DNA from 4 places in the Pedobacter sp. HDW13 genome. Region 1 is predicted to be linked to each of the others. Evidence: riboswitches for the same ligand, from Rfam matches in the RefSeq annotation. Region 1 holds a riboswitch; each other region holds the start of a gene.

Evidence for each region. A riboswitch is a leader RNA that binds a small molecule or an ion and turns the genes downstream of it on or off. The one in region 1 is predicted to bind S-adenosylmethionine.
Region 2: another riboswitch for S-adenosylmethionine. It lies ahead of G7074_RS20040 (peroxiredoxin); the one in region 1 lies ahead of G7074_RS22830 (O-acetylhomoserine aminocarboxypropyltransferase/cysteine synthase family protein).
Region 3: another riboswitch for S-adenosylmethionine. It lies ahead of metH (methionine synthase); the one in region 1 lies ahead of G7074_RS22830 (O-acetylhomoserine aminocarboxypropyltransferase/cysteine synthase family protein).
Region 4: another riboswitch for S-adenosylmethionine. It lies ahead of G7074_RS25065 (SusC/RagA family TonB-linked outer membrane protein); the one in region 1 lies ahead of G7074_RS22830 (O-acetylhomoserine aminocarboxypropyltransferase/cysteine synthase family protein).

The regions. Positions count from the first base shown of each region.
Region 1 is NZ_CP049868.1:5,473,749-5,478,773, forward strand. Features, by position in the region: gene metX (homoserine O-acetyltransferase) at 1-684, opposite strand, end outside; gene G7074_RS22830 (O-acetylhomoserine aminocarboxypropyltransferase/cysteine synthase family protein) at 718-2,049, opposite strand; SAM riboswitch class I at 2,323-2,433, opposite strand; gene G7074_RS22835 (hypothetical protein) at 2,647-3,654, shown strand; partial or broken gene G7074_RS22840 (PLP-dependent aspartate aminotransferase family protein) at 3,711-4,825, opposite strand; gene G7074_RS22845 (hypothetical protein) at 4,949-5,025, shown strand, end outside.
Region 2 is NZ_CP049868.1:4,736,821-4,741,845, reverse strand. Features, by position in the region: gene G7074_RS20045 (peroxiredoxin) at 1-512, opposite strand, end outside; gene G7074_RS20040 (peroxiredoxin) at 534-1,850, opposite strand; SAM riboswitch class I at 2,024-2,134, opposite strand; SAM riboswitch class I at 2,167-2,272, opposite strand; gene G7074_RS20035 (ABC-F family ATP-binding cassette domain-containing protein) at 2,850-4,439, shown strand; gene G7074_RS20030 (TetR/AcrR family transcriptional regulator) at 4,458-5,025, shown strand, end outside.
Region 3 is NZ_CP049868.1:2,710,911-2,715,935, reverse strand. Features, by position in the region: gene metH (methionine synthase) at 1-2,103, opposite strand, end outside; SAM riboswitch class I at 2,267-2,370, opposite strand; gene G7074_RS11545 (Bax inhibitor-1/YccA family protein) at 2,487-3,242, opposite strand; gene G7074_RS11540 (hypothetical protein) at 3,282-3,848, opposite strand; gene murQ (N-acetylmuramic acid 6-phosphate etherase) at 4,019-4,825, opposite strand; gene G7074_RS11530 (S41 family peptidase) at 5,016-5,025, shown strand, end outside.
Region 4 is NZ_CP049868.1:6,035,050-6,040,074, reverse strand. Features, by position in the region: gene G7074_RS25075 (AraC family transcriptional regulator) at 9-887, shown strand; gene G7074_RS25070 (peroxiredoxin) at 927-2,198, opposite strand; SAM riboswitch class I at 2,337-2,443, shown strand; gene G7074_RS25065 (SusC/RagA family TonB-linked outer membrane protein) at 2,763-5,025, shown strand, end outside.

The sequences.
Region 1 (5,025 bases):
ATCAGTTTTATCGTTTACACTTTCTACCTGTGTGCTGCCATAGGCATTGTAAGTACGATAGCTTAAAAGTGCAATGCTTCTGGCTGCTTTCAAACCTTTAATGCCTCCATCAGGCTTATTGGCATAAAAAGTACGGTCGGTAGTAATGGCTAGTCGCTGACTTTCGTTAAAGGCAATTCCCCAGGGCGAATGCACGGCATTAGTAGCCACTAAAATCAGGTTCTCAATTTTATTCGGCTCAATAATGCTCCATTCAACAGCTTGTTGTCCACCTAACGAGCCACCAATTAATAGTTTAATGGTATCGATTTGTAAATGCGCCGCTAAAAGCTGGTGCGCTGATACAAAATCGCGGATGGTAAACTGCGGAAACGACAAGTAATAAGGCAGGCTGTTAACCGGATTGGTACTTAAAGGATTGGTTGTACCATAATTAGAGCCTAAAACATTAGCACAAATAATATAATGATCGTTTGGATTGAATAAAGCGTTTTGCCCAAACAAACCTTCCCACCATTCAAAAACATCGGCATTGGCAGTAAGCGCATGGCAAACCCATATTACGTTATCTTTCTTTGTGTTTAATTTGCCATATGTTTGATAAGCGATTTGCAGGTTACGGATTTTTTTTCCGCTTTCGAGCTTAAATTGTTTGTTATATTGATATGTTGATGCTGTGCTCATGCTAAAATAATGCTGATGGTAATAAAAAAAGGATTAGGCTTGTAAACTGGCTGTACTTACTGATAAGCCAATTGCTGCAAAAGCCTGCTCAAAATCGGCCTTAATGTCGTCGATATGCTCGATACCAACTGATACGCGAAGCGAGTTCGGTTTAACACCTGCAGCCAGTTGTTCGCTATCGCTTAATTGCTGGTGTGTGGTAGCCGATGGCTGGATAATCAGCGTTTTGGCATCGCCCACGTTTGCGAGGTGCGAAATCAGTTTTAAATTATCGATTAATTGGGTTGCTCTTTCTTTGCTGCCGTTTAACTCGAAAGATAAAACTGCTCCAAAGCCATTGCTTAAATATTTCTTTGCCAAATTATTGTATTTACTGCTGGCCAAACCAGGATAAGCCACTTCTTTAACTGCCGGGTGATTTTCTAACCAGGTAGCCAATTCTAAAGCATTATCTACATGGCGTTGTACACGAAGCGATAAAGTTTCGAGACCTTGCAATAACAGGAAAGAGTTGAACGGCGCAATAGCCGGACCTAAATCCCTTAAACCTTCTACACGGGCACGAATAATAAACTGAATATTGCCAAAAGGACCGTCGACACCGAAAACATCGCTAAAAACCAAACCATGGTAGCCTTCTGATGGTTGACTAAATTGTGGAAACTTACCATTTCCCCAGTTATAATTTCCGCCATCAACAATTACACCACCAATGCTGGTTCCATGTCCGCCAATCCATTTGGTAGCCGATTGTACCACTACGTTAGCGCCATGTTCTAATGGTTTAAACAGGTAACCTGCAGCACCGAAAGTATTATCAACAACTAAAGGAAGATCATATTTTTTGGCAATAGCCGCAATTTTTTCAAAATCGGGCACACTAAATGCCGGGTTACCGATAGTCTCTAAATAAATAGCTTTTGTTTTATCGGTAATTTTAGCTTCAAATTCTTCTGGCACATCCGGGTTAGCAAAATCAACATGAATACCCAAACGCTTAAACGCTACTTTAAACTGATTATAAGTACCGCCGTAAACATGAGATGAAGAAACAATGCTGTCGCCAGCCTCCAGGATATTATTTAAGGCAATAAATTGTGCTGCCTGACCAGATGCTACTGCTAATGCTGCTACGCCACCTTCTAAAGCTGCAATGCGTTTTTCGAAAACATCGCTGGTTGGGTTCATGATCCTGGTATAGATATTACCGAACTCTTTTAAAGCAAATAAATTGGCTCCATGCTCAGCATTTTTAAAACCGTATGAAGTGGTTTGATAAATAGGAACAGCCCTTGAGCCTGTAGTTGGATCGATTTCCTGACCTGCGTGTATTTGTAAAGTTTCGAATTTATATGAAGTTGACATAATCTTTAATGCTTAAATTTTTAAATGTTGAATAATCTGTAGGGATCAGATTAACCTAAAGGTTAAAGCTGTGTGGGCGTATCCCGTTTTAGCGGGACCTTCCAGTTTGAAAAACACAAAAAGGGAAGATTTTTAAATTACTGTATGCAACAGCACATACAAGTAATCGCCTGCATATTGCAACACATAAAAGACATAGAAAGATCTTCTACTTTTTTAAGGTTTGAACCAGGTTCGCTTAGCGATTGAAGATTTAATGTTTTCATCAGTTAAAATTTATATCACCAGATAACACCGTGTTAGCCAGTCAGGAATTGGCACCTTCTCTTTCTGAGGGTTGCCAGTGGGTCATGGAGCCAGTCTCTCGCCACTTCTTTATAAATCAACCTCTGAAGATTGACTTTTACTTAGCTTATTGCCAAATAATATTCCAAATGTCTGAATTTAATTTTAATCCACAAAATAAAATTTTGAATTTAAAGCAAGCTACTGTGAATGAGGGTGCTAATTTTAAATAATTAAGGCTCCTTAAATATTTTAATATAAAGTTAATGGTTAAAACTTTAAGTTTGTGTTACCTATCTAAATCTAATCATCATGAAAAATGTAAAATTCTATGGTTTGGCAATACTATTTACTGTTGCCTGCTTAAATAACGTTAATGCCCAGTTTGGTGGCTTAAAAGATAAACTACTAAAAGTGGGTACAGCACAGGGTGCTAAAGCCTTAGGGGTTGATAAATTCCTGAAACAGCCTGCTGCCATTACCACCAGTTTTGAAGATGTGAATCGCGAAGGCGAGATGATGCCCGATTTTAAATCGAAGGAGAAATTTCAGCCTTTATATTTATTACCTAAAAATCCGGAGGGCGGTTATGTGCTTTGCGAAGGTTTTTACGAAATGACCAATAAAAGCTATTGCCTTAAAGCCGGAACCTTTGCCCCTTCAAAAGGCGATGGCTACATGTTTGCTCCGGTTTTAGGACCCAAAGAAGAAATTGTAGTATCGATATTAAAGAGTGCCGAAAAGCACCCCGAAGTAGAACAGCACGATATTCAGGTTTTATTGTGGACCATTATTGCCCGCACAAAATTTGCCGATTACAGCGGCCAGGTTAAACTTACTGCCATTAAGTTACTTACACCTAAGCAACTTACCCAGTTAGAAGGTGGTGCTTTGGGTATTTTACCTTTTGATGTAATGGAGAAAGCTAAAGATCAGTTGCCATCAGGCTTAAAAGCTGTGTTTGAAGCCGAAAACAATATCAGGCAGTTGGTGGCATCAGGCAATTACACCTATGCTGATATGGAGAAATATGCAATTGTAGCAGGTATGGCACCTCCAAGAAGCGATGTGCCCAGCGGCATCTGGACCAAACATCCTGATGGTTATTATGTTCGCTATTTTCCTTCGGGCTATTCAATTACTAAAGTGCAGATTTATGTACCTAAAGAGTTATTGGCCAACGGCAACAAATTGGTTTACGATGCCGCAGGCGATATTGCTTGTCCGGCCAATACGGGTTCACAACGTTTAGCGCAAACCAATGAGCCTTTAGAAGCCAATTATTCGCTTAAATTAACTACGGTTTGTAACCCGAAATAGTTTTTAAGTCCTATAGATAACCCTATAAGGTTTTAGAAACCTTATAGGGTTAAATGCTAGTTTAAAGCCTGCTCCAAATCAGCAATAATATCATCTGCATGTTCCAACCCAACCGAAATGCGCAACAGGTTTTTAGGTGTTTTACTATCCGGTCCTTCAATCGAGTAGCGGTGTTCAATCAAACTTTCAACGCCGCCTAAGCTGGTAGCCTGCGCAAACAACTGCACTTTATTAACCGCTTTACTTGCTGCCTCTACACCACCTTTTACCAGGAACGACATCATACCACCAAAATCTTTCATTTGGCTTTTAGCAATTTCATGTTGGGGATGCGTTTCCAATCCCGGATAAAAAACAGCTTCTACCTTCGGGTGCTGATTTAAATATTTAGCTACTTTTTTACCATTCTCGCAGTGACCTTTCATGCGGTATGCCAGGGTTTTAATACTGCGCGTTAACAGATAGCAATCAAAAGGCGATGGAACGGCACCACCGGTTTGCTGCACATTCTTAATTTTATCCCACAGTCCATCCTTTTTCGCTGTAATCAAAACGCCACCTAATACATCGCTGTGGCCACCCAGGTATTTGGTACTGCTGTGCATTACAATATCAGCCCGAGCAAAATCGGGTTTTGTAAAATAGGAGAGGCGAAAGTACTGTCGCAGGCAAAAGTTATATTGGCTGCCTTTGCAATTTTAGTTATTGCACTTATATCCGTAACTTTTAACAAGGGATTGGAAGGTGTTTCAGACCAAATGAGTTTGGTGTTAGGCTTAACAGAGGCTTTAACCAGATCCAGGTCTGTTTGGTCGACGAAATCAAATTCAAGTATATCGGCGAAAATGGTAAGTAATTGTTTTTTAAAGCCCCAATACATATCATCGGGTGCAATAATATGGCTCCCTGCTTTTAACGCCTGAAACAAGGCCATACCCGAAGTATTGCCCGATGAGAAAGCAGCTGCATCTTCACCGTATTCTAATTTGGCTAAAGTGTTTTCTAAAGCAGACCGGTTTGGATTGCTTACCCGGCTATACATATGGCCTCCAGGGTACCCGCCATGCTCATCGCGAAAAAAAGTTGTAGACAGATTAATGGGAGGAGTAACATCGCCTGTAGCACTGTTAACGAGATTAGATGCGTGAATAGCAAGGGTTTCGGGTTTCATGATAATAGGGGTTGATCGAAATAATATCAGATTGCAATTTAATATTTTGCAGCTAATTTAAACTTCGTAATTGTTTTGGCAAGATTTATGTAACAACTTTGACAGAATTTAAATTAAACTAAAATGAAAAGATTATTTATAGCTATCGCAATCGCATGTTCTACTTTAGTAATGTTACAAAGCTGCAATACTGCAAAAAG
Region 2 (5,025 bases), 740 kb from region 1:
ATCGCCACCTTGTTAGGCACCTGTTCTTTTGAATAGAACTTAAGCTCCCATTTGCCCGATATATTGGCCGCCGGTGCCACATCTTTACCCGGCTCAACAAAGCGGTACTTTTTGCCATGCTCGGCAGTAAAAGGAAGCGAATTGCCCCTGAAACCCGGCACCAAACTGCGATACTCGCCTGATAATGTACCATCATCATTTATTTTGGCTACCAGGGCTGCATCGTAAGTATTCATTTTAATAAATACCGAATCGGGTGCAATGCGTTTTACGTGGAAATCATCGCGACGGGTGCCATTTAACAGGGTAAAAGTAGCATGTTCGAAATCCTTGCCTTTAAATTCGAAGTTAAAAGGCACCTGGGTTTCGCTTACATTAAATACACCGCGCCAAACCCCTTCTTTTATTGTTTTTTCTACAGCTACCGGTTTTACACCATCGGCCAAAACCTGTCCACCAATAAACAGTGAACTGAGCAAAACTGCTCCTTTAAAAATTTTATGTACGCTCATTTTATTTTGGTTTTTTAATGATTATTTTCCTTTTATCGATTCATTCTTGTTTACTGCAGCAGTTTCTGGTGCTGGTTCGGCAATCAGTTCGTCTAGTACGCGATTAAATTTCTTCTCGTAATCGTCGTAATATTTACCTGTTACCGTGCCGGTGTAACCGGTGTAAATTTCGCGTACCTCTCCTTTTCTATCGATGATAATGGTAGTTGGGAAAGCAATAAATTTGTTGAGTGCGGGCAGTTTCTGTGCTACCAGTTTCTTATCGGCCAGCCCACCGAATAGGATATCGTATTTGATATCGTATTTATCTCTCAGCTTTCCGAGCGTGTACTGGGCATAGGCCAGACTGTCTTTTTGTTCAAAACCAATGGCAATGGCTTCTACTCCGCGTTTTTGGTTTTTGTTAAACCAGGGCGAAAGAAAAACAGTCTGGTCGGTACAGTTCGGACACCAGGTACCCACAATTTCTACAATTACCACTTTGCCTTTGTATTTATCGTCGCTCAGCGAAACGGCTTTACCCTTAAGATCAGGAAAAGTGAAATCGAGTTTTTTATAGCCTTCTTTTAAAAAGGTTAATTTATAGGGATCAGGCAGGTTGGCATCGTTGTTTTTAGTGGCATCGAACTTGATGTTTTTATAGATACCAAAACCCTGATCTCCTGATAGCGTGCCATCTTCATTTACTTTTCCTTTAATAATAAAAGGACTTGGACCGGTAAAGCCCGATAAAGCGAACTCATTTCCTTGTATGGTGCCTTCAATTTCACGGCTATCGCCTACAACCGTCATAATTACGCCCGTAAGCTTATTCCCGTTTTGTTTCAGCACCGCAATTGATGCAGGAACAGCTTCTTTACTGTATAATTTAAGTTCCCATTTGCCCGATAGGTCGGCAGTAGGTTTTACATCTTTACCGGGCTCTACAAAGCGGTAGGTTTTACCAGGCTCGGCCGTAAATGGCAGAGAGTTCCCCCTGAAACCTGGTACCAAACTCCGATACTCACCACTTAATGTACCATTGGGTTCTATTTTGGCCACCAGGGCTGCATCGTAAGTATTCATTTTAACGAAAATCGAATCCTTTCCAAGACGCTGCACATGGAAATCATCGCGACGGGTGCCATTTATCAAAGTAAAAACAGCGTGTTCAGGATCTTTGCCCTTAAATTCGAAATTAAATGGAACAGCCGATTCGCTCACCGTAAATACACCGCGCCATATTCCTTCTTTAATAAAGGCTGCGGGTGGTTTAACTGTTGCCGAAAAGGCCGAACTACTGATCAATAGTCCCAAAGAGAGGCCTTTTAGTGTGGGTAGATAGTTTTTAAAGTTCATGTTTATGGTTTTAGTTTAGTAATTCTGTTTTAAAACCCTGTGGAGCAGACATACCATTTCCATGACTGGTAAATTACCAGCCGCTTAATCAAAAAAGAAAAGCATGTTTGAAACTGTAAATGCTATTTACAACAGCAGGAGTTTTGTAGTTTAAGTGTTTTCATATCTTAGTTAATTTATTTTTCCCCCGAAAAATTTCGGACGAATGAGTAAAGCACTTATTTCATTGCTGAAAAGTTGCTAGAAGATCGACGAGGCTCCCTCTCCCTTCTTCTGTATAAATCATCTACTAGTGGTGGAATTATTAGATGCAGTAAATTTATTTTTCCGGAATACCTCCGGAATGAGTAAAGCACTTATTTCATTACTGAAAAGTTGCTAGAAGATCGATGAGGCTCCCTCTCCCTTCTTCTGTATAAATTATCTACTATTGGTGGAATTACTAGATGCTGTAAAGGTAAAACAAAAAATATTAAAAACCAATTAAACCTATAGATTTTATAGTATTTATTTTTTCTGTGATAATCGGATAGTAATGAGGGCTTAATCGTATCTTGTGAAAAGCTTAAATAACATCCTGGATTGTACGCCATCTGTGCTGAATGAATTTTCCACCATTACATAAAGCGCCACACATTGCACAACCAGGATGTTATTTTTATGAATTGCTGAAATCACCAGGCTATTCGGCAAGAGAATTTGGTGATTGGCCAAATATATAAAAAGTCTACCAATTTAGTATACTTTATTAAAAATAATCAGGCTTACGCTTAATTTGCCTTATAAAAGCATATCTCCCCACCTACCTTCTTTCATTTTAATAAACAAAGCAACGAAGTGTTGCACCTTATGTTATGAAGTATATTAAGATTTAATCAACTCATATTCTGCTTATTAGTAAATACGATTCTAAATTATTCTTATTAAACATTTTTGTTAAACAAAAAAGAATAATACCTTTACACCCGTAAATATTTTTCAATTGCCTAATGTTTAGCTATGAGTTTAATCATCCGATCCCTTTCTTATACCCATCCCGATAACGAGCAACTCTTCAATAACCTCTCGCTAAACATTGCCAGCGGCGATAAAGCGGCATTAGTGGGCATTAATGGCGTAGGCAAATCAACCTTGCTCAAAATGCTTGCAGGTGCTATGCAACCCGGTTCAGGCGAAATCATCACCCCTGAAAAGCCGTGGTACATTCCGCAGCATTTAGGAGAATACGACCAGTATACCGTTGCCCGCACACTTGGCATCGATCAAAAGCTAAAAGCCCTGCAAGCTATTCTGGCTGGTGATGCCGATCCGCAGCATTTTACCGATCTGAATGATGACTGGGAAATTGAGCAGAAAGTAAGTCAGGCATTAAAAAAATGGAGACTAGAACATTTATCAACCGATCAGTTACTTGGCAGCCTGAGTGGAGGACAGAAAACAAAAATTTTCCTGGCCAGCATAAACCTGCACCAACCAGAGCTGATTTTGCTAGATGAACCTTCCAACCATTTGGATATCCAAACCCGAAAAAAATTATATCAATTTATAGCGCAGAGCAAGGCAACCATTTTGGTGGTGAGTCATGACAGAAGCTTGCTTAATCTGATGAATAAAACCCTCGAGCTGAGTAAAAAAGGCATTGAGGTTTATGGTGGCAATTTTGAATTTTATCAGCAGCAAAAGCTGGAAAAGGTTAATGCCCTGCATGCACAGCTTAACGAACAGGCCAAAACACTTAAACAAACAGAGAAGAAAGCACGCGATGTAGCCTACCAGCGCCAAAAACAAGAGCAGCGTGGTAAAAGCGCCGGACAAAGCAACTCGCTTCCCCGCATTATTGCCGGCGGATTGAAAAGTAAATCGGAACGGAGTACGGCTAAAGTACTTGATGCCCAGCATGAAAAAATAACGGGCTTACAGGAAAACATGCAGGAAACGCGGTCGCAAATTCAACAATATCAGGTGTTAAAAATCAACATCATGGCATCCGAAATACACCATGGAAAATTACTGATCGATGCCGAAGCAATTAACTTCGGATATACCATTCCTTTGCTGCAAGAAGGAATCAGTTTCCAGCTTCGATCGGGCGAAAGGATGCAGATTAAAGGAGCAAATGGCTCGGGCAAAAGCACCTTACTAAAAATCGTAACTGGAGAGCTGCAACCCATCCAGGGAAATTACAGCGCTACCGATTTTTCCTATCTTTACCTCGATCAGGATTATGCGATGATTAAGCCAGAGCTAAGCATTTACGACCAGATACAAGAATATAATTCGATTGGATTGCAGGAACACGAAATCAGAGCATTTTTAGTGCATTCGCAATTTGATGCAGCCTCTTTTGACCGCAAATGTGTGGGATTGAGTGGAGGCGAAAAAATGAAGCTCGCGCTGTGCTGTCTTTCTGTAAGTAACCTCAAACCCGACATGCTTATTTTGGACGAGCCGACTAATAATCTGGATCTGAAGAGCCTGGATGTACTTACTGCGGCCATAAAAGATTATGCAGGCACACTGTTGGTGATCTCTCATGATGAATATTTTATCAAAGAGATTGGTATAAACAGTTACATTAATTTAAATTAACAGCGATTAAACAATAACATGCCACTTAAAAATACCGGAACCGAACAATTAATTAAAGACACCGCCAAAAGGCTCATTTTTGCCGAAGGTAAATTGCATGCCACCACTCAGGAAATTGCCGATGCGGCTGGAGTAAACCGTACCGCACTGCACTACTATTTCCGCTCGAGGGATTTACTCATTGCAGCTGTTTTTCAGGAAGCGATGCAAGGGCTGAGCGAACGCCTTAACGCATGTATGGCTTCTGCTAAACCATTCAGGCAAAAGGTTGAATTTCTGATTGAAGTATTTTTAAAGGATATGATGGCTTTCCCCTATCAGGAAACTTTTCTCGTAACCGAAATCAACACACTCGGAAAGCAACTGGTTGGAAATATCGATTCAGGTCCTGTTGAAAGCTTTTTAAACGAAGTGCAACAAGAAATGGACTCGGGCAATGTTAAAACGATGCCTCCCTACCAATTCCTGATGAACCTTTTTTCGCTATTATCTTATCCCCTCATTATGGCTCCTTTGTACAAGCAGTTATTTCAACTCACAGATAATGCTTTTGATGAACTTATTACTGCCCGAAAAGCAATGATTG
Region 3 (5,025 bases), 2.8 Mb from region 1:
ACCAAATAAATCTCCCACAATATTCATCCCATCCATCAATGGCCCCTCAATTACCTGAATCGGGCGGGCATATTTCTGGCGGGCCTCCTCTACATCGTCATCCAGATATTCTACAATACCTTTTACCAATGAATGTGATAACCTTTCTTCAACCGATCCTTTTCTCCACTCCTCATCTTTAACAATCTCTTTCCCTTTCGATTTTACGGTATCGGCATATTCTACCAGACGCTCAGTGGCATCTTCCCTACGGTTTAACAATACATCTTCTACCCTTTCCAATAATTCGGGTGGAATTTCCTGATAAACCTCCAACATACCGGCGTTTACGATCCCCATATCTAAACCTGCCTGAATGGCGTGATAAAGAAATGCAGAGTGCATGGCTTCGCGAACCACATTGTTACCCCTGAAAGAGAACGAAATATTCGAAACCCCACCGCTTACCTTGGCATGAGGCAGATTTTCTTTGATCCAGCGGGTGGCGTTAATAAAATCGACTGCGTAATTGTTGTGTTCCTCCAGGCCGGTGGCCACGGTTAAAATATTCGGGTCGAAAATAATATCTTCTGCCGGGAAACCGATTTCGTTTACAAGAATATCGTAACTTCTTTTACAAATTTCTTTTCTGCGTTCGTAATTATCGGCCTGTCCTTGCTCATCAAAAGCCATTACCACAACCGCAGCACCATACTGCATAATTTTACGGGCACTTTCGCGGAATTTATCTTCGCCTTCTTTCAAGGAAATAGAGTTCACAATCCCCTTGCCTTGCAGGCATTTTAAGCCATTCTCAATCACGGACCATTTTGATGAATCGACCATAATGGGTAGTTTGGCAATATCAGGTTCAGAAGCAATCAGGTTCAGGAATTTGGTCATGGCTGCTTCCGAATCAAGCATCCCCTCATCCATATTCACGTCAATAACCTGCGCGCCACCTTCTACCTGCTGTAATGCAACTGCTAAAGCAGCTTCATAATCGCCACCTAAAATCAGTTTCGAGAATTTTGGCGATCCGGTAATATTAGTTCTTTCGCCTATATTTACAAAAATACTTTCTGGGGTAATGGTTACAGGTTCAAGTCCGCTTAAACGCATATGAGGTTCGAGCACAGGTAATTTTCTAGGCTCAGCTTTCCGGGCATTTTTAGCAATGCAACCAATGTGATCAGGTGTGGTACCGCAACAACCACCAACAATATTCACAAAGCCTGATGCAATAAAATCATCAACCAGGTGAGCGGTTTCGTGTGGTTGTTCATCATAAGCTCCAAACTCGTTGGGTAAACCTGCATTTGGATAAGCCGAAACATAACAACCTGCTTTTGCGGCAAGCTCTTCGATATGCGGACGCATTTCTTTAGCTCCCAATGCACAGTTAAAACCGATACTTAATGGTTTGGCATGCATTACCGAGTTTAAGAAAGCCTCCGCCGTTTGGCCCGACAATGTTCTTCCTGAAGCATCGGTAATGGTCCCCGAGATCATAATCTCGAGCTTACGACCAATTACTTCTTCGTATTTTTTAATGGCCACAATAGCCACTTTTGCATTTAGGGTATCAAAAATGGTTTCGATCAACAACACATCCGAGCCACCATCTACCAACCCACGAACCTGCTCGTAATAAGCTGCTTCTAATTCATCAAAATAAACCGCCCTAAAACCAGGATCGTTAACATTCGGCGACATAGAAAGGGTACGGTTGGTTGGGCCAATGGCACCTGCAACAAAACACTTGCGATCGGGATTAGCCGCCATAAACTCGTCGGCCGCTTCTTTGGCTACCCTTGCTCCTTCAAAACTCATTTCGTAAGAAAGGTCTTCCATTTGGTAATCGGCCATCGAAATTCGCTGTGTACTAAAGGTATTGGTTTCGATAATATCGGCACCAGCAGCCATGTACTCGAGGTGTATGGTTTTGATAATATCGGGGCGTGTAATGTTAAGCAAATCGTTATTGCCTTTTACATCACAGGGATGATCTTTAAAGCGTTCCCCTCTAAAATCCTCTTCGGTTAGGGTATATCGCTGAATCATGGTACCCATTGCACCATCAATCACCAAAATACGTTTTTCTAATTCTTCTCTAATGCTCATTGTTGTTGTTGTAGCAAGTAGCAAGTATCAAGCGTTGAAATATTGATAACTCACTTTTTATTAGGTGGCAGCAAAAAGTAAAGGCAAAATTGTCTTAATACTTCATACTTGTTTCCTAAATTAATGGCTTATCTAAAAAGTTGGTACGTGAATCGTAATCCTAAACTTATCTGTTTCCGCTATTTGCAGAATAGAATTTAGCACCTTGTGTGGCACAGGTTGCTAAGACTTCGTTGGGTCTAATCCCTCCGTCTTTCTTAATAAGCATACAAAAATGCAACAAAGCGGCATCATTTCCAAAAATTATCGCCTTGTGGCCAAATAAAATTACAAAGGCCATGCAAAACTGCACAGCCTTAAGAATATTGTTCTGTTTAAACCGTTTATTTTCTGCTTCCGAAAATGCGTAGTAAGAACAGGAAGATGTTTAAGAAATCCAGGTATAAAGATAACGCAGCTACAATCGCCATTTTCTTAGATTCAATCTGAAGAACCTGTTCTCCGCTGGCCTCAATACCTTCGCCAATTCTTTTAATCTTTTGCACATCATAAGCTGTTAATGCAGTAAATATTGCAATGCCAATAAAAGCCATAAACAAGCTGAACTGTTCGCTCTGAATAAACATATTAATTACACTGGCAATTACTAAACCAATTACCCCAACCATCAGAATCGGACCAAATTTGCTTAGATCGATATTGGTTGTATAACCCATAAATGCCATAATTCCAAATATTCCGGCTGCACCTGCAAAACAGCTTACTACCGAACCTGAAGTATATGTTAACAAGATAAAGCTTAAGCTAATTCCGGTTAATACAGAGTAAAGCACAAATACGCCTATTAAAGCAGGTAATGATAACCGGCTTAAACCAAAGCCCATTAATAAAACCAGGCCTAGCGGAGCGAACATGGCTATATAACCAAATATAGACATACTAACTTTGCCTGTTGCAGGGTTAATATTTAAAAGATACTGCATTAACTGCTCGTTGGTACCGAAAAGATAAGCAGCTACTGTAGATAAACTCAATGCAACGAACATCCATAAGAAAACGTTAGCGAAGAATTTTTTAGACACAGATTTTTCCTGTACAAAAACACTGTTGTCCTGATATTGATAATTTTGTTGTTCCATTTTAATTTTTTGCGTGTTAAATTATATAAAAATAAACATTTAGTTCAATCTTTTTGTCAGCAATTCTTCAACTTTTTTAAAGAACTGCAGTGGCTTTAATGTACGCCAAGGCAGATTATCGAAATCGCCGCCAAAGTTAATGTAATAATCGATGTTGTTATCGCGAAACTCGGCAATTACATGTTCCTGAAAATTCACACCAACAATCCAGCCATCTTCCACCTCCTGAAACCACTCTTCGTAATAGCTATCATCAGAAGCATGGAAATTGAGCACATTTTCTCCGATGAGGATAAATTTATTAATGCCTTCATCCATCATCAACTCTACCACATCGCGTTTGAGCAACATAATATCGTTGTTGATGGCATCGTTCCACTCACCGATAAACTCTATTATGGCATAACCGCGATCGTAATCGGCATACAGCACCTTCATGTACAGTGTGCTCGATCCAAATTCATCCCATTGTGGGTGAAGTAAAAAGTTATAAATCTGCTTATCGAAGTAAAGCTCAGAATATTCGGTATTATAAAACGGTGAACGTTCATCTTCAGCCGAAATATAATCGTCTCGCCACTGGTAATAAGGCTCAATCTCGTGCATAGTTTTTAATTATTGAATGCGTGAATTTTGAATAAGTAAATGTTCTTAGCCCATCTCCAATTCAATCATTCTACCCTTCAGTCATTAATTTAATTTTGAATGAACGAATTTTGAATGAGTGAATGTTTAAGCCCATCTCCAATTCTGTCATTCCATCCTTCAATCATTTGTTAATGTTGTCCGGCTTCTACAGCTTTACGTACACTTCCGTAGCGGTTCAGCAACTCAGCAGCTTCTTCGTAGCCAATGTGCAGCTCATCAGCAACCATTTGTGTCCCACGATCTACCAACTTATGATTGGTTAATTGCATATCAACCATCTTATTACCAACCACACGTCCTAACTGTACCATAACCGTAGTACTAAGCATATTTAAAACCAGTTTTTGTGCCGTTCCCGATTTCATTCTTGTAGAACCGGTAATAAACTCAGGGCCAACCACCACTTCAACAGGGAAGTCAGATTCTGCAGCAATTGGTCCGCCGGTATTGCAAACAATGCAACCCGTTAAAACGCCATGTTTACGTGCCGTATTTAAGCCCCCAATAACATAAGGAGTAGTCCCTGATGCAGCCAGGCCAACCAGACAGTCTTTTTCGTTAATATTAAACTCCTGCAAATCTTCCCAGGCTTGTTCAGCATCATCCTCTGCAAATTCTACAGCCCTTCTGATAGCGGTATCTCCACCGGCAATAATGCCTACAACCCAATCAAAAGGCACACCATAGGTAGGCGGACATTCTGATGCATCTACCACACCTAAACGCCCACTGGTACCCGCTCCGATATAAAAAAGACGACCACCTTTTTTCATTCTTTCGGCAACTGCCGAAGTTAATTTTTCGATCTGAGGCAAAGATTTTTCTACAGCAAAAGCTACAGTCTTATCTTCGTTATTAATGCCCTGCAAGACTTCCAACACCGACATCTTATCGATGTGGCTGTAGTTAGATTCTTGCTCGGTAACTCTGTTCATAAATTTAATTTTGATAAAATTCGGTAAATTCTTTCTAAATACACCTTTAAAAATTCAAAAATATATCTCATAAAATTCAATTCAGCCTTTGTTATGGTTAATTTATGTTAAAAATTATAAACAAAAGACAAGAAAATACAGTTAAAAAATATATCAACCCGCTAATTTTCATAAATTTGCAGTAACGCTGATGAAAAAAA
Region 4 (5,025 bases), 560 kb from region 1:
ATGCCCTTATGAAACCGGTTTTTGCTAAAATACTGGAAGGTTTGGATAATGAGATCTTTAAAACGAAGGTAATAGATCAGCCTTACTTTTCTACAGCTTTTCATTTTCATGTCGAATGTCAGATTACCTACATGGTTGAAAGTGAAGGCAAACGCATTATTGGCGATAGTATAGAAAATTTTGAAAAAGGTGAGCTGATTTTTCTTGGCTCCAATATTCCGCATGTTTGGTACAACCGCGAAGCCTATTTTGACGATAAGGTAAACCAGAAACACGCGCGTTCTATTTCGGTATTTTTTAATCCGGATAAGCTGATCGAATTGCTGGCACAGCTGGGTAATATGCAGAAAATGAAAGCGGTATTGCAGATAGCCGGTCGGGGAATGAAGTTTTATGGGGAAACCAAATCGCAGTTAAAAAAACTCCTGGTACAGCTGGTAAAAGAGGAAGAAGATTTTCCGAAAATGATTTCGCTGTTTAAAATACTCGAGGTATTGAGCCATACCAAAGAGTACGATTTACTGGCCAGTCAGGGTTATACCAATACCTACCAGCTAAAAGATAACGACAGGATGGATAAGGTATTTAAGTATGTGTTTGAAAACTTTGCTACCGATATGCAACTGGACGATGTTGCCGCGTTGATTAACATGAATAAACAGGCTTTTTGCCGTTATTTTAAAAGCCGCACCCAAAAAACTTTTGTTGAGTTTGTAAATGAAGTACGTATTGGCCATGCCTGCAAGCTGATTACCGATGGCGAAAGGCAAATCGGTAACCTGGCTTACGAATGTGGTTTTAATAGTCTGTCTAATTTTAACCGGTTTTTTAAAGAAGCCAAAGGTGTAACCCCACGCGATTACAAAAAGATGGTGGCTACGGCTTAGTACTTTTAATTAACCAGGGAACAAAGGTTTAGATTGCATTTACTTCTTCAATAAAGCATCAATCTCGGTATTAAACTCTTTTTTAAATTCGTCGTAAAATTTGCCTGTAGCCGGACCATTAAAGCCGGTGTGTATTTGGGCAACATTTCCCTGTTTATCGATAATAATGGTAGTAGGGAAAGATACAAACGAATCTAATGCAGGTAAGGATTCGGCTACCACTTGTTTATCGGCTGTACCGGCAATAACCTGATCGTATTCGATACCAAAGCGCTCTCGGAAACGGCTCATTACTTTTTTAGCATATTCTGGCTCAGTAGAGCGTTCGTAATGTAAGGCAATAACCTCTACACCACGTTTCTTGTTTTCTTTATACCAAGGGGCAATAAAGGTAGCTTCATCTACACAATTGGGGCACCAGCTGCCAGTGATGGTTAAAACAACTACCTTGTTTTTGTATTTTTCATCTTTTAACGAAATCTTTTTTCCATTAACATCTGCGAAACTAAAATCGAGGGTTTTATAACCCGGTTTCAGGTAGGTGAGTTTGTAGGCATCGGGCAGGGCAGCGTTGGCATTCTTAACACCTGTAAAAGGCTGACTTCCTCTTGCACCTAAGATTTCACCGCTTAAAGTGCCATTGGACTGGAAAGTGCCTTTGTAGTAAGCAGGAGAGGAGCCAATAAAGCTTGATAACTGAAATTCGTTACCTTCTACCACGCCTTCCAGGTAGCGCGAATCGCCGGTTACACGTAAAAAAGTACCGGTAAGTTTGTTGCCTGTTTGCTTAAATAAACCTACTGTTTTTTCGTCCTTGCCATTTGGCGATTTGAAAACCACATCGTAGCTTCCGGAGTAATTGGCTGTTACAGGTTTACCGTCTGTTTCGAAACGGTAGTTTTTACGCTCGGCTACAATGGCCAAAGGTTTACCGGTCTGGCCTTGTTTTCTTAATGTGCCGGTAAGCTGATCGCCAGTTATGGCAAATGCCAGTTCGTTATCAAACTGATCGAGTTTGACAAAAAGCGAATCGGCAGTTTGTTTAACTAAACCGCCTTCAAAACTTTCTTCGGCATTGCGGAAATATAATTTCTGCTGACCATTTTTTTCGTTGATATCAAAGTTGAAAGGGATTTCCAATCCTTCTTTTACTTTGGCAACTCCGCGCCAGCTGCCGAGTGCTACAAAGGCATTAGACTTTTCTTTATGGGCTTTTACCCCTGTATGATTGGCCAATACGGTTTGATCTTGTGCAAAGGATATGGTAGTTGATATGGTCAAAACGGCTGTGAAAATTGATTTCAGATTCATTGGGATGTGTTTTAATCGACTAAATTGGTCGACAAATATACGGCTCGTATTTGGCAAGAAAAAATTTTCAGATAAAAAATATATAAAAACTATAGAATTACTGGATTTAATTATACCTTTGCCCCAGTTATTTAAAAATGCTTATCAAGAAAGGCGGAGGGAATGGCCCTGTGAAGCCTTAGCAACCATCTAAGTTTTAGAAATGGTGCTAATTCCATCCCGGATGAATCTGGGGTAGTTAAGTCAGCAGTTTGCGTTATCCTTATTAATATGGAGCACTTCTGACTTTTGGTTGAGGTGCTTTTTTTGTACCCGGGCTTTTTTGAAAGTAACTTATTTACTAATGATCATTTCCAGATGAAAAAAACAGACGTACTAAAATCTATTTATTTAAACCAAACGAGGTATTTCCGAATGCGTATGCCCTGTTAAGATGCATTCATTTTAACGGGCTTTTAAGCTAACCAATCCTTTCATTTTTTAAACAAAAAATACGGTTTATAGCCGTGGTGGAAAGGTATTGCCCAAATTATTGTCTCCATTAACTAATTATTACAACACAAGATGTTCAAAAAAATTAAATCAATAGCGTTTATTTTGCTGCTCTTTACGGCGCAGCAGTTACTTGCGCAAAATGTACCTGTTACAGGTACGGTAAAATCGGCCGAGGGCGAAACCCTGCCGGGTGTTTCTGTTTTGATCAAAGAAACCAAACAAGCTACCACTACCGATGGTAAAGGGGTTTTTAGCATTAACGCACCCGAAAAAGCTACCCTTATATTCTCATACATTGGCTTTAAAACCCAGGAAATACCTGTTGTTAAAGGTAGTCCTATCGCTGTGGTATTGCAATCGAGCGATCAGTCGCTTGATGAGGTTGTAGTTACTGCTTTAGGTATATCGCGCCAAAAGAAATCGCTGGGTTATGCCGTTCAGGAATTAAAGGGGCAGGATTTGGCCGAAGCTAAAGAATCGAACCTGGTTAATGCCCTGGCTGGTAAAATTGCCGGTGTAAGGGTAACCAATAGCCAGGGAAGTATGGGGTCGTCGCGCGTGGTAATCAGGGGTGAAACTTCCATTGCCGGTAACAACCAGCCACTGTTTGTGGTAGATGGAATTCCGGTTGATAACTCGCAGTTAAACTCGGCCGGTGCCCGGGATTATGCCAATACCATTTCGGATATCAATCCTGAAGATATTGAATCAATGAGTGTGCTTAAAGGCCCAAATGCAGCCGCATTGTACGGATCGCGGGCTGCAGCAGGCGTAATCCTCATCAAAACCAAAACCGGTAAATCGAAAAAAGGATTGGGAATTGCCGTTAACTCGAACGCGGTTTTAGAAAGCCTGCTTACCCTTCCGGTATATCAAAATGCTTTTGGACAAGGTTCTGAAGGTAAATTTAGCTATGTGGATGGTGCTGGTAAAGGTTTAAATGACGGGGTTGATGAGAGCTGGGGACCGAAACTGGATGGCAGGCTAATTCCGCAGTTTTTCTCTAAAGGTGTAGCTGTTCCTTTTGAAGCGCATCCGGATAATGTTCGCGATTTTTTCCAAACCGGTTATTCCTTAAATAACGGTGTATCGATTGCAGATGCCGGAGAAAAATACGATTACAGGATCTCTTACAACAATTTAAAACAGGTAGGTATTGTGCCTAATTCGGGACAGGGGAAAAATTCGTTTGTGCTGAATACCAGCCTTAAAATAACCCCGAAATTAACTTTAACGGCTAATGCCAATTACAGTAAACTTAATTCGGATAACTTACCGGGTACAGGTGGTTCGCGCTCTACGAGTACCATGTTGCAGTTTACCTGGTTTGGTCGTCAGGTTGATATTAACCAGTTGAAAAATTATTTGGATGAGAATGGAAAAACGTTTAACTGGAATAACAGCTATTACAGCAATCCATATTGGGTAGCTTACGAGAATACGGTATCGCAAAACAGGAACCGCATAATCGGAAGTTTAGCGTTGAATTATAAAATCATAGACGGGCTTGATTTAAATTTCAGATCAGGAACGGATTATTATAACGACAGGCGTAAAGTACGGATTGCTTATGGTACCAACGGAACACCATTTGGATCGTACACCGAAAGTGCTTTTACGGTAAACGAAAACAATACCGATGCAACCTTAAACTTTAACAAACAGCTAAACGATGATTTTAGCCTCGAATTGCTGGGTGGGGGGAATATCCGCAGGCAGTATATCGAACAAAACGACCAAAGTGCACCTAAACTGGCCATTGCTGGACTTTATACGCTTAAAAACTCACGCGATCCATTGGTATCATCAAATAACCTGTCACGTTTAAAATCGTATAGTGTGTATGCTTCAGGGCAACTTGGTTTCAGAAATTACCTTTTTGCCAACATTACTGCCCGTAACGATTGGTCGTCTACCTTGCCTGCTCAAAACAGGTCGTATTTTTACCCCTCGTTTAATGGAAGTTTTGTAGCTACCGAAGCTTTGGATATTAAAAGCGATGCCCTTAACTATTTAAAAATACGTGGTGGCTGGTCTAAAGTAGGTAAAGATGCAGATCCTTACCGTTTGATTAATACCTATGTTTTTAGCGCTCCGTTTTATGGAAATCCACAGCTGAATACAGGATCTATTGATCTTAATCCTAACCTGAAACCTGAAACCACCACATCAACCGAATTGGGTGTTGAGGCGGTATTCTTTAACAAAAGATTGCGTTTCGATTTAAGTGCTTACAATACCAATAGTTATAACCAGATTTTAGCGGCAGATGTGAGCCAGAGTACCGGTTTTAGTTCAAAATTGTTGAACGCCGGAAAAATCAACAATAAAG